2 regions of the Marinococcus sp. LNHM4E3-1 genome follow, and region 2 is predicted to be linked to the other one. Evidence: predicted binding sites of a transcription regulator. Region 2 holds the regulator's gene; the other holds the start of a gene.
What was found. The regulator LexA, encoded in region 2, represses DNA repair genes until DNA is damaged. The targets are predictions, from matches to a motif close to CGAACATATGTTCG.
Positions count from the first base shown of each region.

Region 1: uvrB (excinuclease ABC subunit UvrB) is a predicted target of LexA. The motif match lies at 2,044-2,057, and genes of this name have one in related genera.

Region 1 is NZ_JBQLID010000012.1:48,671-56,463, forward strand. Features, by position in the region: gene uvrB (excinuclease ABC subunit UvrB) at 1-1,959, opposite strand, end outside; gene ACTRXI_RS12795 (hypothetical protein) at 2,152-3,345, opposite strand; gene ACTRXI_RS12800 (S41 family peptidase) at 3,410-4,870, opposite strand; gene ACTRXI_RS12805 (YitT family protein) at 5,117-5,995, opposite strand; one part of gene prfB (peptide chain release factor 2) at 6,065-7,096, opposite strand; one part of gene prfB (peptide chain release factor 2) at 7,098-7,169, opposite strand; gene secA (preprotein translocase subunit SecA) at 7,260-7,793, opposite strand, start outside.
Region 2 is NZ_JBQLID010000001.1:394,787-402,579, forward strand. Features, by position in the region: gene ACTRXI_RS02000 (hypothetical protein) at 80-322, shown strand; gene ACTRXI_RS02005 (hypothetical protein) at 393-686, shown strand; gene ACTRXI_RS02010 (hypothetical protein) at 708-1,034, shown strand; gene ACTRXI_RS02015 (hypothetical protein) at 1,208-1,507, shown strand; gene ACTRXI_RS02020 (hypothetical protein) at 1,549-1,827, shown strand; gene ACTRXI_RS02025 (hypothetical protein) at 1,957-2,271, shown strand; gene ACTRXI_RS02030 (IS1182 family transposase) at 2,311-3,894, opposite strand; gene lexA (transcriptional repressor LexA) at 4,019-4,645, opposite strand; gene ACTRXI_RS02040 (hypothetical protein) at 4,804-5,046, shown strand; gene ACTRXI_RS02045 (YneB family resolvase-like protein) at 5,074-5,733, shown strand; gene ACTRXI_RS02050 (DUF896 domain-containing protein) at 5,801-6,040, shown strand; gene tkt (transketolase) at 6,228-7,793, shown strand, end outside.

The DNA.
Region 1 (7,793 bases), on a different contig from region 2:
TTCTAATACCATATCGCGCAGTTCCGCTGCGCGTTCAAACTGCAGATCTTTGGCCGCCTGTTTCATTTCGTCTTCCATTTGGTCGATCACTTTTTTCCGCTCCGACTTGCTCATTTTATCGAGAGCCGGTTTATCAATATCGGATGAATCCTCTGAGCTGACCGTTGCCTGGATCAGGGCAGGGATTTCTTTCTGGATCGTTTTTGGTGTAATGCCGTATTTTTCGTTATGCGCTATCTGGATCTCGCGGCGACGGTTCGTTTCACTGATCGCCACATCCATCGACCGCGTGATTTTGTCTGCGTACATAATAACATGCCCGCGGTCGTTCCGGGCAGCACGGCCCATCGTCTGGATAAGGGAGCGTTCCGCGCGCAGAAAGCCTTCCTTGTCCGCATCCAGAATACCTATCAGCGACACTTCCGGAATATCGAGCCCTTCACGGAGAAGGTTAATGCCGACCAGAACATCAAACTGGCCGAGGCGAAGCTGGCGGATAATATCGATCCTCTCGAGCGTTTTAATATCCGAGTGCAGATACTTCACCCGGATGCCGAGCTCTTTTAAATAGTTGGTCAGATCCTCCGCCATTTTCTTGGTGAGCGTCGTTACGAGCACCCGCTCGTTTTGCTCCCGGCGTTCATGAATTTCGCCGATCAGGTCATCGATCTGTCCTTCAATCGGCTTTACTTCCACGGTAGGGTCAAGCAGACCTGTCGGCCGGATAATCTGTTCGATAACTTCCGGTGCGTGTTCAAGCTCATACGGCCCCGGCGTTGCGGAAATGAACATCGCCTGATTAATCCGCTCTTCAAATTCATCAAATTTCAGCGGACGGTTGTCCATCGCAGACGGAAGACGGAAGCCGTGATCCACGAGCACCTGCTTTCTTGCCTGGTCCCCGTTGTACATACCGCGCACCTGTGGAAGCGTAACGTGGGACTCATCCACCACGAGTAAAAAATCATCCGGAAAATAGTCAATCAATGTATACGGCGCATCCCCGCGGTTCCGGAAGGTCAAATGCCTCGAATAGTTCTCGATGCCGGAGCAAAAACCCATCTCCTGCATCATTTCAAGGTCGTAATTAGTCCGCTGTTCGAGCCGCTGCGCCTCAAGCTCCCGGCCATTCGCCCGAAACTTTTCGAGCTGCTCCTGAAGCTCCTGCTGAATATTTTTAATGGCACGCTGCATTTTTTCTTCCCTTGTCACAAAGTGGGATGCGGGGAAAATTGCAGTATGCGAGCGTTCACCGATAACCTCGCCGGTCAGAGCGTCCACTTCAGTGATACGGTCGATTTCATCGCCAAACATTTCAACACGAATGCAGTGCTCGTCTCTTGAAGCCGGAAAGATTTCAACGACATCGCCGCGCACGCGAAACGTCCCGCGCACGAAATTAATGTCGTTACGTTCGTATTGAATGTCTACGAGCTTCCGAAGAATCTGGTCCCGTTCAATCTCCATGCCGGTCCGGAGCGAAAGCACCAGGTCCCGGTATTCCTCCGGAGAACCGAGGCCGTAAATGCAGGAAACACTGGCGACGATAATAACGTCCTCCCGCTCAAATAAGGCGCTCGTCGCCGAGTGCCTTAGTTTATCAATTTCATCGTTAATACTCGCGTCTTTTTCAATAAATTGGTCCGTCTGCGGTACGTAGGCCTCCGGCTGATAGTAGTCGTAATAGCTCACAAAATATTCCACCGCATTGTTTGGAAACATCTCTTTAAATTCATTATATAACTGCCCGGCCAGTGTCTTATTGTGCGCCATGACAAGCGTCGGCCGGTTCACTTCTGTTAACACGTTGGAAACGGTGAACGTTTTGCCGGTCCCTGTCGCTCCAAGCAGTGTCTGGTATCTTTTGCCGTCGCTCAACCCTTGAACCAGCTTTTCAATCGCCTGCGGCTGGTCGCCCGCGGGGTTATATTTACTCGCCAGTTCAAATGTTTCGTTCATATTAGTCCCTCACTTCCTGTCTGCGTTCCGGTCATATGTCTATTTACTATACCACATGAAGATTGGAAAGAAACAACATAAAAACGAACGTATATTCGCTATTATTATTGTACTCCACTCCCCGGCAATTGCAAAGAAAACGACACCCCTCCTATACCATAAAAAAACAGAACCCGGCAGGGGGGTTCTGTTTTACTGGGCCGTATGCATGCTTTCCGGTGCTGTTCGTTCTTTATTAATCATCAATATCCCAAGCTGATGGTGCTGATTACTGTAAAGCGCCGCCTGTGCCTGGCGGAGCTCTCCGTTAATATCCTCCACATCCAGCCGGCAATAGGCGGAATTTTTCTGCACCGCCCGGTAAAGGCTCGCTTCATCATATACTTTTTCGCTGTTCACCCGCCGGATAACCTCGCCTGCTTTAATATGCATGCGGTCTGCCGGAGACTCCGGGAGCACAGCGAGCACGGATATTCCGTCTCCACGGAGCGTATAAAGAAAATTGCTTTTAGCTGAACTGCCGGCAGCAATGGTTACCCATTCCCGCAGCAAAATCAGGACAGCCGTAATTACCGGAATAACCCATCCGCTGTAAAAATAAGCAAGTGCTGCACCGGCGCCGGTAAGGACAGCGATTCGTACAACCCACCATCCGGCCGAACGCACCTGCACCGCTGCCAGACGGTCGAAGGTTTTCATCCGTATGCCGATCACTGCCGGCAGCAAAAGAAGGGAAAAAGCGGTTCCGCCCGGAAGCAGCGGCCACCAGCCTCCTGCCTCAACAGCGCTACCCGGGATAAACAGAAATACCGGGAGCATCCATAGACGGTGCGTGATCTGGCCTCCAATCGGCTTACCGCGGCGACTGACTGTCCGTATCGGAGAAAAGAACTTTGTCCCGTTCCAGACAATCAGTATTCCTTCCGCAAGCGTGAGCACTGCGAGCCAGACCATCAGAGAAAAAGCATCAAAGCCGTTTCCGAGCCAGGCTGCGTCAGAGAAAAACGGCACCGCAACCCCGGCAGCATCAAGTGCCAGAGCAGCTAAAAATGACGTCCCCCACACGTGCAGGGCGGTCAGCCAGCGGTGCAGACCTGATACTGCCAGCAGCGCACTGATCACTATTGCAAGCAGAACTGCTCCCAGAGGCAGTGAGATGCCCGTAACAATGGCGACGACCGAGACAAAAGCAGCGATTACGACCGCCGGAATAACACTCATCGTCAATTCCATCAGCATTGGATACATTTTTGCCTGAAACATTTTACGTTCTCTTTTCACCCGAATATAACCAACCATAAGCATGGCTGCTACTGCTATGTAAGTTAGCGGGTTCAGAAAAAACCACGCTAACGCAGGACCAATTTCACCGATTATTTCCTGCATCCACTATTTCCCCCTTTTCTTTGGGCCGGGCAGAACCCGGCCACCGGTATCATCCAGCTTTCATTTATTGTTCTATGACTGTATCAAGCGCACGCTGCAGCTGCTTATCATTGTCCCGGTTCTGGACATTTTCAAGCACAAAATCATTCAGCGCCTCTGCTGTTTCCGGCGTCAGCGTGCCGGTGGCTTCCAGACCTTCCTGTTCCTCCTGAAAATCCTGTACCGCCGCTTCGGTTTCTTCGCTGTAGTACCCGTCTTCACGTCCCGGATCGAAGCCGGCTCCTTTTAAAAGGGTTTGCGCAGTCGCAATATTTTCTCCAGTCGTATCCGGCTCCAGAGCTTCATCAATGGACAAAATAGAGGCTTGGAAATAGTCGGGCTGCTCCTGCTCAATGGTCGGCTCCACGCCTTCTTCATTGATCCAGTTTCCATCCGGTGTCAGCCATTTGGAAACAGAGAGCTTCACATCACTTCCATCATCCAGTTCCATTACCTGCTGGACCGTTCCTTTGCCGTAGGTGCTCTCTCCTACCAGCTCAAAGCTTCCGGACTCTTTCATTGCAGCTGCCAGAATTTCAGAGGCAGAAACGCTTCCCTGATCAATCACGCCGACCACCGGGTAGTCTTTGTTTTCCTCTAAGGATGAGGTCACCTCTGAAATCTTGCCTTCCCGGTCTTCAATCTCGACTACCGGCTCTCCGCCCGGAATAATCATGCTGCCGATGTCTTCCACCGCGTTCAAATATCCGCCCGGATTGCCACGGACATCAATTACCAGTCCGTCAATGTTTTCACTCTCCACCTGCTCGAGCTGGGTTTCGAATTCATTGGCTGTATTTTCAGAAAATGACGATAAGTTCAGATAACCGATGCTTTCCCCGTCCTGCTCAATCACTTCGCCTTCTACGGTTTCGATCGGAATTTCATCGCGCTCCACTTCAACATTAAAAGGCTCCCCGCTTCCCCGCTGTACGGTGAGGTTCACGTTCGTTCCTTTTTCTCCGCGGATTTTCAGGACTGCTTCATTGAGTTCCAGGTTTTCTGTGCTTTCTCCGTTAATTTCCAAAATATCATCATTTGGCTGAAGCCCGGCGGCTTCTGCTGGAGAATCATCGATTGGAGAAACGATAGTTACCGCGTCCCCGGATTTATTTACTTCAGCTCCAATGCCTTCGAAGGACGACTCCAGTGACTGCGTGAATTCCTGTGCTGTGCTTTCACTCATGTAGCTGGAGTGAGGATCATCGAGTTCTCCGATCATTCCTTCGATAGCCCCCTGCACCAGCGCATCGTCATCCACTTCTGTCATGTATTCGGAGTCGATCAGATCATATACAGAACTGATTTTATTTAAGTCTTCTTCTGACACGTTTTCCGTTCCGCTGTCCGAACCGGATTCGGACAGTGCGGGCGAGGATGTCCCCGACTCTCCTCCCCAGACAGAAGCACCTACGGCCGCGCCTCCAGTCCCGGCTGCCGCTGCTGTGACCAGAATTGCTGCCGTCACTTTGATGTTTTTCTTCATCTATTTCACTCCAGCTTTATTAAAGTCATAACCAAATCATAGACTATACGAAAGAGGAAGCAGCTGCACGAGCTGTTCCTCCGAATCGAAAACGACGAGCCGTCCCTGGGCCTGCGAAGCGGGTCAGTTCGGTGGTGAAATATAACTTTCACCACCGAACTTCCTTACTACCAACGCTCTGCGCTTTTCTTTAGTGTAGCATGAACTTCTATGGTTCTGAAACACAATGTTGGTGCTTCCGCTTTTTTACACAGAGTTGCCTTGATTCTCAAATCCCTGTCCAAGCACTTCTGAAGCGTTGCTCACAACCACAAAGGCCTCGGGGTCCTGCAGCTGGATCACGCGCTTCAGCCGGGTAACCTCCCCACGGTTGACGACGCACATCAGCACCGGACGTGCATCATTAGTAAAGCCTCCGCGTCCTTCGAGTTTGGTTACTCCGCGGTCCACTTCTTTTAAAATAGATTTGCGCACCGTTTCTTCGTGCTTTGTAATCACAAAAGCCACCTTGGCATAGCCCAGACCGGTCTGCACGACATCAATAGTTCTTCCGGTAACAAACAACGAAATAAGGGCATACAGTGCGAACTCCAGGCCAAATATGAACGCCGAGCCCGTAACGATCAGCCCGTCCATAATAAAGACTGAGGTACCGAGCGTCCCCCCGGCGTATTTATGAATAATTTGAGCTAAAAGATCCGTGCCTCCAGTCGAAGCACTCGCTCGAAACACCAGTCCAAGACCAAAGCCCACTCCGATTCCGCCAAACAACGCACCAAGCAGCGGGTCATCGATACCGATGTCCCAGTTCCTCGTGAAATAAACAATAAAGGGCAAAAACAGCGTCCCAATTATTGTTTTTGCCCCGTACTGGAGTCCACCAAGAAGCAGGAGACCGAGAATGAAAAGGAGAACGTTGGTGATTCCTATCGTTACAGCCGGTTCTACGTCCAGCGAAGCCTCCAGCAGAGTCGCAAAACCACTTACCCCTCCGGATGCGATCGAGTTCGGCAGTAAAAAAGCGTTATAGGAAATAGCCACAACGGCTGTTCCGGCAAAAATCTGAAACCCATTGACCCATTTCAACGCTGTTTTTGACATTGGTTTTCTTCTTCGATTTACCATTACACTTCCTCCTTTTGGTTTGACGTAAAAAGAGCCTGCGCGAACGCAGGCTGCTGATTTTGCCCTTTGCTATACCTTCATGCTTGCACGCAGGTACTCATCGATGAACGGGTCAAGATTGCCGTCCATCACTGACTGCGTGTTGCCCATCTCAACATTTGTGCGGTGATCTTTCACCATGTTGTACGGATGGAACACGTAAGAACGGATCTGGCTTCCCCAGCCAATTTCTTTCTGTTCTCCGCGGATTTCATCCATTTCCTGCTGGCGTTCTTCAATCTGGCGCTGATACAGCTTCGCCCGCAGCATTTTCATCGCCTGATCCCGGTTTTTCAGCTGGGACCGCTCGTTTTGGCAGGTGACGATGATGTTTGTCGGCAGGTGGGTGATCCGCACGGCGGAGTCCGTTGTGTTTACGTGCTGACCGCCGGCACCGCTCGCACGGTACGTATCGATTCTCAAATCCTCCGTCCGCACTTCCACTTCTACGGAGTCTTCCATTTCCGGCATGACTTCGCAGGAGACAAAGGAGGTATGCCGGCGCCCGGAGGAGTCAAACGGGGAGATCCGCACGAGCCGGTGCACGCCCTTTTCTGCTTTCAGGAAGCCGTAGGCATTGTATCCCTTAATCATCATAGTGACGCTTTTCAGGCCGGCTTCGTCCCCGGGAAGATAATCCAGGGTTTCCACCGTATAATTTTTCTTTTCTGCCCAGCGGGTATACATCCGGAGCAGCATGGACGCCCAGTCCTGGGATTCGGTACCGCCGGCGCCGGGATGCAGCTCCAGAATGGCGTTGTTTTTATCGTACGGCTCGCTGAGGAGCATCTGCAGTTCAAAATCGTTAATGTCTTTTTTCAGCTGCTTTGTGCCTGATTCGAGCTCTTCTTTTAAATCTTCGTCGTCTTCTTCCTTTACAAGCTCATAGGACACCTCGAGATTTTCGTGCTGTTCTTCGAGCTCGCGATAGCCTTCGGTAATATCCTTTAACGCATTGTTTTCATCAATAACTTTTTTGGAGGCGTCCTGGTCGTCCCAGAAGCCGGGGTGGGTCATCTTTTCTTCGAGTTCGCTTATGCGCTCCCGCTTGGCATCGAAGTCAAAGAGACCCCCTGAAGTCCGCTAATCGCTTAGCCATATTTTCAAGTTCGTTTCGAATTTCTGCCATATCCATGTAAGAAATCCCCTTTCTGAATGTAGGTGGCAAGGAAAAAGCCCGAAGCTAAGCACTTCGGGGCTTGTCCCTCCCGTTTTTCGTTTCTTATTACCTCTTGTTCGGCACCGGCATTTTCCGGTTACCATTTGCCGGCGCTGATTTCTTTTTGTTTTTCGGCTGCTCTTCTTCTGCTTCCTGTTCGTCCTGCCGCACTGCTTTTCCTTTAGCGACTTCCTGGCGCTGCAGGTTCTCTTCGTTCACTTCCGATTTGATTACGTACGTCGCTACTTCTTCCTCAATGGAGGCAATCATGTCTTCAAACATATTAAAGCCTTCGAATTTGTATTCCCGAAGCGGATCATTCTGGCCGTAAGCCCGCAGGTGAATGCCCTGGCGGAGCTGGTCCATCTGATCGATATGGTTCATCCACTTCCGGTCCACCGACCGGAGGAGCAGCACTTTTTCGAATTCACGCATGGACTCTTCGTCAAATTCCTGCTCCTTTGCTTCGTAGTTCCCTTTTGCTGTTTCCCATACCTTTTCGATAACTTCTTCCTGTTCAAGACCTTTAACGTCCTGCTCTGTCAAATCACCTTCATTCAGAACGGTTGTGTTCAGGTAATGAAGCATGCCTTCCAGGTC
Region 2 (7,793 bases):
CGGGGGAACGTTTAATACGTGCGAATTCGGGGATTATAGCTGTGAAAAGATGCTCAAAGATTGGAAAGGAGAGAAAGTCATGAGTCCGAGAAAAGAAGCAATGGCCCAGCTGGCCGGAAGAGTCGAGCGGGGGGAAATCGGCGCCGAATGGTCGCCGGTGGATGAAATCGAGCAGGATCGTTTTCAGGAGCTTGCGGAGCATGGATATGTTACGTATGACGATGCCTCCGGAGAAAAAGACCAGGCGGTTTACAGCGGTATTAAAATCACAAAAGAAGGCCGCGAGCTTTATGAAGAATACAAACGGCAGGTAGACGAATAGAAATTAACGCATCCCGCGGGCGGTTTTATACAAGCCGCCCTTTTAAAAGAATGAAATTCAGGAGGACGCGATGCCGACACTAGCACTAGAAGCTGTTAAAACAGTCTCCACAAATGAAGTTATTCAGGTAAATGAAGGTCACCTTCAGGCAGGCGGTGGACCGCTTGAACGTTGGACCGTTTCCATTACAGACTGCGACAACGAGGAATTTTTCCACCAGGCATTCGACAGTGCTTCTCCTGCGCTGGATTTATATTTTTACACCCGGGAAGGGTTTCAGTTTGGCGGACAGGCCTACATCACCCGGTCGGATCAGAAAAGCATAGAGCTTGAAGGAAGCAGTGCCCTTCAGGAACAGTCGTAATCGAATAAAAGGAGGATGATGATGACACAGGAAGCGGATTTTTCCCAGGAAGGGCTGAAAGGCTACCGCATACGCCCGCTTCATTTTGCCGGGGAATCAGTCGAAGTGTATAAGGACGAAGAACTCGTGCTGCTCGTCCAGGTGACCACCTCAGCGATGGCAGCCGAAGCGAGTTTAAAGGAAGAAAACGTACCAGACTGGCTGTGGAGCATCGGCCTGGATTATCTGAAACAGGAAGCGCCGGCGGAAAGGAAGCGTCTTGTTATTACCGTGCAGGACGTGACGGACGGAGAAATAAACAAAACGTACGACAATTTATTGAGAGATTTCGAAGCGCCCTCGAGCTGAGAGGGTGCTTTTTGTTTTTATTTATATAGAAGAAAATGGCTAAAGGCTTCTTTTCCGGCAGGCAGAGAGAGAAACGGTTTTCACTCATTTGGGAAGGAAATTCTTTCGGAAAAAAACGGCCGGGTGTCTTCTCGAACCGAAAAAACTGTGGTATAAATAAGTGGAGGGGGTGGATGACAGTGGCTTTAGTGGAATTCAAATGCAGAACGCAGCCGCAGGTGACCTATAGCAGTGACGGTCATGAAATTCATTACAAGGTGATTGAATACGCCGATGGCTATGAAGTGGTGCTTCATTCGATGAGTGATTTTCAGCCGGCCGATGAAAAACTGTTATTTCATCAGGGAAGTCAGGTCATTCACGCCAAAGAGCATACTTACGTATTAGATACCTGCGATTGTGTGTACAGCGGTGAACCCGATGAAACCATCGATCATTCGATCTGTCACAAACCGTATTCTAAATCCATGTAAACAAACGCTAAGCGGAGCTTTCCTTCCCGGGAGGCTCTTTTTTGTGGCAGACGCAGGGACAAAAAACATTCCGGAAAATAGAAAGGGGCATACAAATGCTGCATTTTGAAAAGAAAGATCTTCACAATTTAAACCACGCGGAGGCGCCGTACGTATCCATTTACCAATACGGAAAAACGGACATCAGCAGCCATCCATCCGACAGCAGCCGGGTGGGGCTCTCCAAGCAGGGCATGATGAAGCTGATGAATTACTGGATTGAAGAAGGCAACCTTGATGATAACGATAAGCAGCAGATTAAAGAGTGGCTCGACCAGTAACCTTTCAGGAGACGGGGAAGAAATTCGGGTTTAGCAGCAAAGGTGCAGGGAAAAGGAATCACAATTCACCAATAGAAAAACGAACTTCAGGCACGTATCGGCGCCGAAGTCGTTAAAGGGGGAATCGTGATGGCACGCCTGCTTGACTTTTACCACGGACCGTATGAAGGCAGCCCGGGAGAGTCTGAACATTTTAATGGACCGGTGCTTCACATCTTTGAGCGCGACCAGCTGCTGCTGTCGATGCAGATTACGGCAGAAGCGCTGGGGACAAATGAACTGAACGTAGACATGACAACGGTGTATGAATGGCTCTGGCACCGGGGGCTTGAATTTATCGAACAGGAAAATATTACGTCAGCCACAGTGATAGTGATTACGGATAGAGATGTTGAAGGAAATAAAATTGTTACGTCGTACCGGACGCTTGCGTGCCGGGCATAATAGAAACGGGGCTGTCCCAAAAATCGAATGATGGCTCTTTTAAGCGGAAGCTGGAGATGATTCTCCGGCTTCTTTTTTTGTGGTTTCTGCTTTTTTCCGTAGATTATGGGAGACAGCCAATAATCCAAATTCCGTGGTCACCTTGGCGGTGCCCCGCAGGGCAAACCGACGAAAGCGACGGTTCGCTTTCAAGTGCCCAAAAACACTTTCGGCTTCGATTTTGCGCCGGGCATAGGTGGATGCTCCCTCGTCGCTCGTTAACGCCCGGCGGGCGATCGCCTTGCCCTCTTCATAGACCGGGTTGATGCGGACCTGTCGGTTGCCTTCTGCGGTGGTGCATTGGGGTTTCAACGGACAGTCGCTGCAGTCTTCGCTTTCATACCGCTTGAGGTCCCGCTGGTAGCCATAGCGGTCGGTGCGTCGCTCATAGGCTTGAAACCGCACTTTTCGGTGGTTCGGGCACCAGTACAGGTCGTCCTGTTCGTCATAGGTCCAGTTCTGCACCGGATGGATGGCCCGCTGAAAGGCCCGGGTCTGCTCCTGGCGCATGCGGGGGTATGGAATCAAAAACGGAATGGCTTCCTCGATCAGGGTCAGGTAGTTGGGTTCACTGCCATATCCGGCATCGGCAATAATTTGGCCCGGAAACGGGAGGGGCCGCTCGTCCAGCATCGTCAGATGCGGAAGCAAACACCGGGTATCCATCGGGTTGGGGTGCACCGTATAGCCGACAATGTACTGGTTTTCCGTACCCATCTGGATATTGTACCCCGGTTTCAGCTGGCCGTTACCCATGTGGTCGTCTTTCATCCGCATAAAAGTGGCATCCGGATCGGTTTTCGAAAAGCTGTTCCGCCCATCGAAGGTAGCCAGGTACCGCTCGTATTTGACCAGTCGCGGCAGATAATCCCGCTCGATCTGACGGTGACGCTTTCGCCACCACTTTTCCTCGGCTTTAGCTTCCCGGCGCTCTTCGGGTGATGCCGCGTCGGCCTGACGCGGCCCGGCCTTCTCCTGGCGTCCGGCCAGCTGGACCGCCACCGCCCGGAGGATATCGGCGTCGATCCGTTCCTGCCCGTCGGGCAGGGAAAGAAAAGGGGCCACTTCCTGCCAGAGCACCGCCAATTTCTCCTGGAGGCGCTGGTCATACCGGACGGTGGACTTGCGCCACACAAACGTATACCGGTTGGCATCCGCTTCGATTTTGGTCCCGTCCAGAAAATAATGCTCCCCGGTGATCAACTGCTCGTCGAGCAGTTCCTGAACCACGTGGTGAAAGAGCGGCGTGATGCGTTCCTGCATCTGTTCGGAGCGAAATCGGTTGATGGTCCGGAAGTTGGGCGTCAGGCCCCCGGCCAGCCACATCATGCGGAGGTTTTCCTGCAGGGCCTGTTCGATCGCCCGGGCCGAATACCATTCCCGGGCATAGGCATAGATGACGATTTTGGTCATGGTTTGAGGTGGATAGGCCGGGCGTCCCGCCGAAGAAGCTTGGGGACTCCCAAACCGCTCGGCCAGCCGATCAATGGTGTCGTTGACGATCCGGACCAGATCCCCCTCGGGGATCATGGGTTTCAGGCTTGTTGGTATCGGGAAGCTCTGTGTGTTATCATCGGTAAACATAAGAAATCATCCTTGTCGTATGGAGAGTGTCGTGACTTAACCATATCATCGAAGGATGGTTTCTTTCTTTTTTTGCGCATAGGAAAGGGGCTGTCCTATTTTTGGGACAGCCCCGTTTATGTGATTAAAAGATGGTGCGGAAAACGCCGGTGACTCTGCCGAGTATCGTACAGTTTTCTAAAATGATCGGGTCCATGGTGGCATTTTCAGGCTGCAGGCGGATAAAGTTTTCTTCTTTATAAAACCGTTTAACCGTTGCTTCCATTTCATCGGTCATAGCGACAATAATATCGCCGTTATCAGCGGTCTGCTGTTTTTGAACGACAACAAGATCCCCGTCAAAAATGCCGGCCTCTATCATGCTGTCCCCCTGAATGGTAAGCATGTATACCTGTTCTTCGTCGGTCACCATGCGCTCCGGAAGAGGGATGTATTCTTCTACATTTTCCACCGCAGTGATAGGCTCCCCGGCCGTGACTTTACCGATCACCGGCACGTACACAGCTTTGCTTTCGTGAATCGGCTCGCTGCCCTGGTCTTCAAGCTCAAGCACTTCAATTGCCCGCGGCTTAGTCGGGTCGCGGCGGATTAAATTTTTGTTTTCAAGACGGGCGAGGTGCCCGTGCACCGTTGAACTCGAGGCGAGCCCCACGGCTTCTCCGATCTCCCGGACCGAAGGCGGATAGCCTTTTTCTTTTACTTCTTCTTTTATATAATCAAGAATTTGCTGCTGGCGCTTGGATAGCTTCATCTCCGCACCTCCTTTTGAGGAATTTTTCTGAGTAAAGTATAGCATGAGGGGAACAAAAACGCAAACACCCGTTCTAATATTTCTGTTGACGGGAACAGGTATTCTGGTATACTGAATGAATATAAGAACATACATTCTCATTCAGGGGGAACATGCATATGAATAAACTCAAAACCTTCACTTCAACGGACTGGACGATGCTTGCTTTATTTGCATTCGCGCTTTTATTTTTGGTATATTCAGCGGACGCTTCGATCACTCCGGACACGCTGGGCGGCACGGAAGCAGACCGGCCGGCAGAAATCGTCTATGAACAGGAGCATCCGGTTTTGAAGGACAGGCCGGGCTATCAGGAACAGCCGTGGGAACGAACGGTTTCGTTTGACGCTGCCGAACAGTAAAACACGAACGGAAAGGAACGCAGACAAATGAAAGCATGCATCATTTACGCCCGGGTAAGTACGGAAAAAGAAGAACAGCAGTCCTCGCTTGCCAGGCAGCAGGAGGAGCTGGAGGCTCTTGCTGCAGCGAACGGTTGGGCGGTGCAGCAGACCGTGACAGAACAGGAGAGCAGCTATTCCGTGGAACGGGACGGGCTTCTCCGTGTGTTTGAGCTCCTCGATGACACCGGGGCGGATACACTGCTGATTACCGATGATACGCGGCTTGGACGCGGAAATGCTAAAATCGCCGTGCTCCATGAGCTGCAGAAAAGGGGCACGTCCATCTATACAGTAAAGGATGACGGGGAGCTCGAAATTGCGGATACCGATCATATGATTATGGAAATTTTGTCCATTGTGGAAGAGCATCAGCGCCGGCTGCATAATTTTAAAATTAAGCGGGGGATGCAGCGGGCGGTGGAAAACGGGTACCACCCGGAAGAAAACTTCGGATTAAACCGCAGCGGCGGCCGGAAGAAAATAGAGGTGCCCATTGAAGAAATTGTTAAGCTGAAACAGCGGGAGCTGACGTTTAAAGATATCGCTCTGACGCTCCGGGGCCTTGGCTATGATATTTCTAAAGCGACGGTGCACCGACGTTATAAAGAATATGAACAGCAGCGCGCGGAGATAGAACCGCAGTGATTTGTTTGCGGTACGGCGCTGTTTTTAATATAATAAAAAAGGAACGCCATTTTAAGGGAGGCAACTTATGCTTTCGAAAGAAAAAATTGACCGGATTAATGAGTTAGCCAAACGTCAAAAATCGTCGGGGCTGACTGCAGAAGAACAAGAAGAACAGCAGGCGCTGCGTCAGGAATATTTAAGTAAATTCCGTTCCTCGTTTAAAAACCAGCTCGAAAACGTAAAAGTGGTGGATGAAGAGGGCACGGATGTAACTCCAAGTAAGCTCGAGCGTGTCAAACGACGGAACCGCAGCTTCCGGCATTAAGATAAAAGAGAGGCCTGGTCTTAACAAAGAGCAGGCCTTTTGATTTTCTTCTTTCTCTATTAACACGCTTGTGTAATCGTTTTAAAACCTTTATCATAAAAGCGTACTAGAACACGGAAATTCCCGCGGGGTCAACTCATAAGTGCGGGTTTCCACCCAAAAATACATACAGTGGAGGGACATATGCATGGCAATTAGCACAGAACAGTTAGCAATTAACACGATTCGGACGCTGTCCATCGAAAGTATTGAAAAAGCCCAGTCGGGTCACCCGGGGCTTCCGATGGGAGCGGCGCCGATGGCGTACGCGCTCTGGACCAAATCCATGAACCACAACCCGGCCAATCCGGACTGGTTTAACCGCGACCGCTTCGTGCTGTCCGCCGGACACGGGTCGATGCTTCTATACAGCATGCTGCACCTGAGCGGCTACGACCTCTCGCTCGAGGAACTGAAAAACTTCCGCCAGTGGGGAAGCCAGACGCCGGGCCACCCGGAATACGGGCATACCGCCGGCGTGGAGGCAACCACCGGCCCGCTCGGCCAGGGACTGGCCATGGGCACCGGCATGGCGATGGCCGAACGCCATCTGGCAGCCAAGTATAACACCGACGACCACGCCGTAGTTGATCATTTCACCTACGTGCTCTGCGGCGACGGCGACCTGATGGAAGGCGTTGCTTCGGAATCGGCGTCCCTCGCCGGCCACCTGAAGCTCGGCAACCTGGTCGTGCTGTACGACTCCAACGACGTGTCGCTTGACGGCGCGCTTCACCAGTCGTTCTCCGAAAATGTGCTGCAGCGCTATGAAGCCTACGGCTGGCACACGGTCTTTATCGAAGACGGCAACGACGTTGATGCGATTGAAGCAGCGATCGAAGAAGCGAAGCAGTCCCCGAAACCGTCGATGATCGAAGTGAAAACCGTCATCGGCTACGGAGCACCGAACAAAGGCGGCACGAATGCGGCCCACGGCGCGCCGATCGGCGACGAGGAGTACAACCTGGTGAAAGAAGCCTACCAGTGGGACTACGACGCGTTTCATATCCCGCCGGAAGTAACCGAGCTGTTTGACGAAGTCAAGCAGGCCGGTGCGAAGGCCGAACAGGAATGGAACGAGCTGTTTGACGCCTACAAGCAGGCGAACCCGGAACTCGCCGGAGAACTCGAACAGGCGATTGCCGGCGAGCTGCCGGAAGGCTGGGACGCCAATCTGCCGGTCTTTACGGATGAAAAAGTAGCGACCCGTGCCGCCTCCGGCGATGTGCTGCAGGAAGTGGCGGCCGCCGTGCCGTCGCTCTTCGGCGGATCGGCCGACCTGGCCGGCTCCAACAAGACACTGATCAAAGCGGAGAATGATTTCAGCCGCAACGACTACACCGGCCGCAACATCTGGTTCGGTGTCCGCGAATTCGCCATGGCGGCAGCTGTGAATGGCATTCAGCTGCACGGCGGTCTGAAGCCGTTCGGTTCGACCTTCCTGGTCTTTTCCGATTACCTTCGTCCGGCGCTGCGCCTGAGCGCGTTGATGGGGCTGCCGCTGACGCAGGTATTCACGCACGACAGCATCGCGGTCGGCGAAGACGGCCCGACGCATGAGCCGGTGGAACAGCTGGCGGCGCTCCGGGCGATTCCGAACCTGAACGTGATCCGTCCGGCGGACGGCAACGAAACGGTCGCTGCGTGGCGCGTGGCGATGGAAAGCGAATCGACGCCAACGGCGCTCGTCATGACCCGCCAGGGCGTACCGACG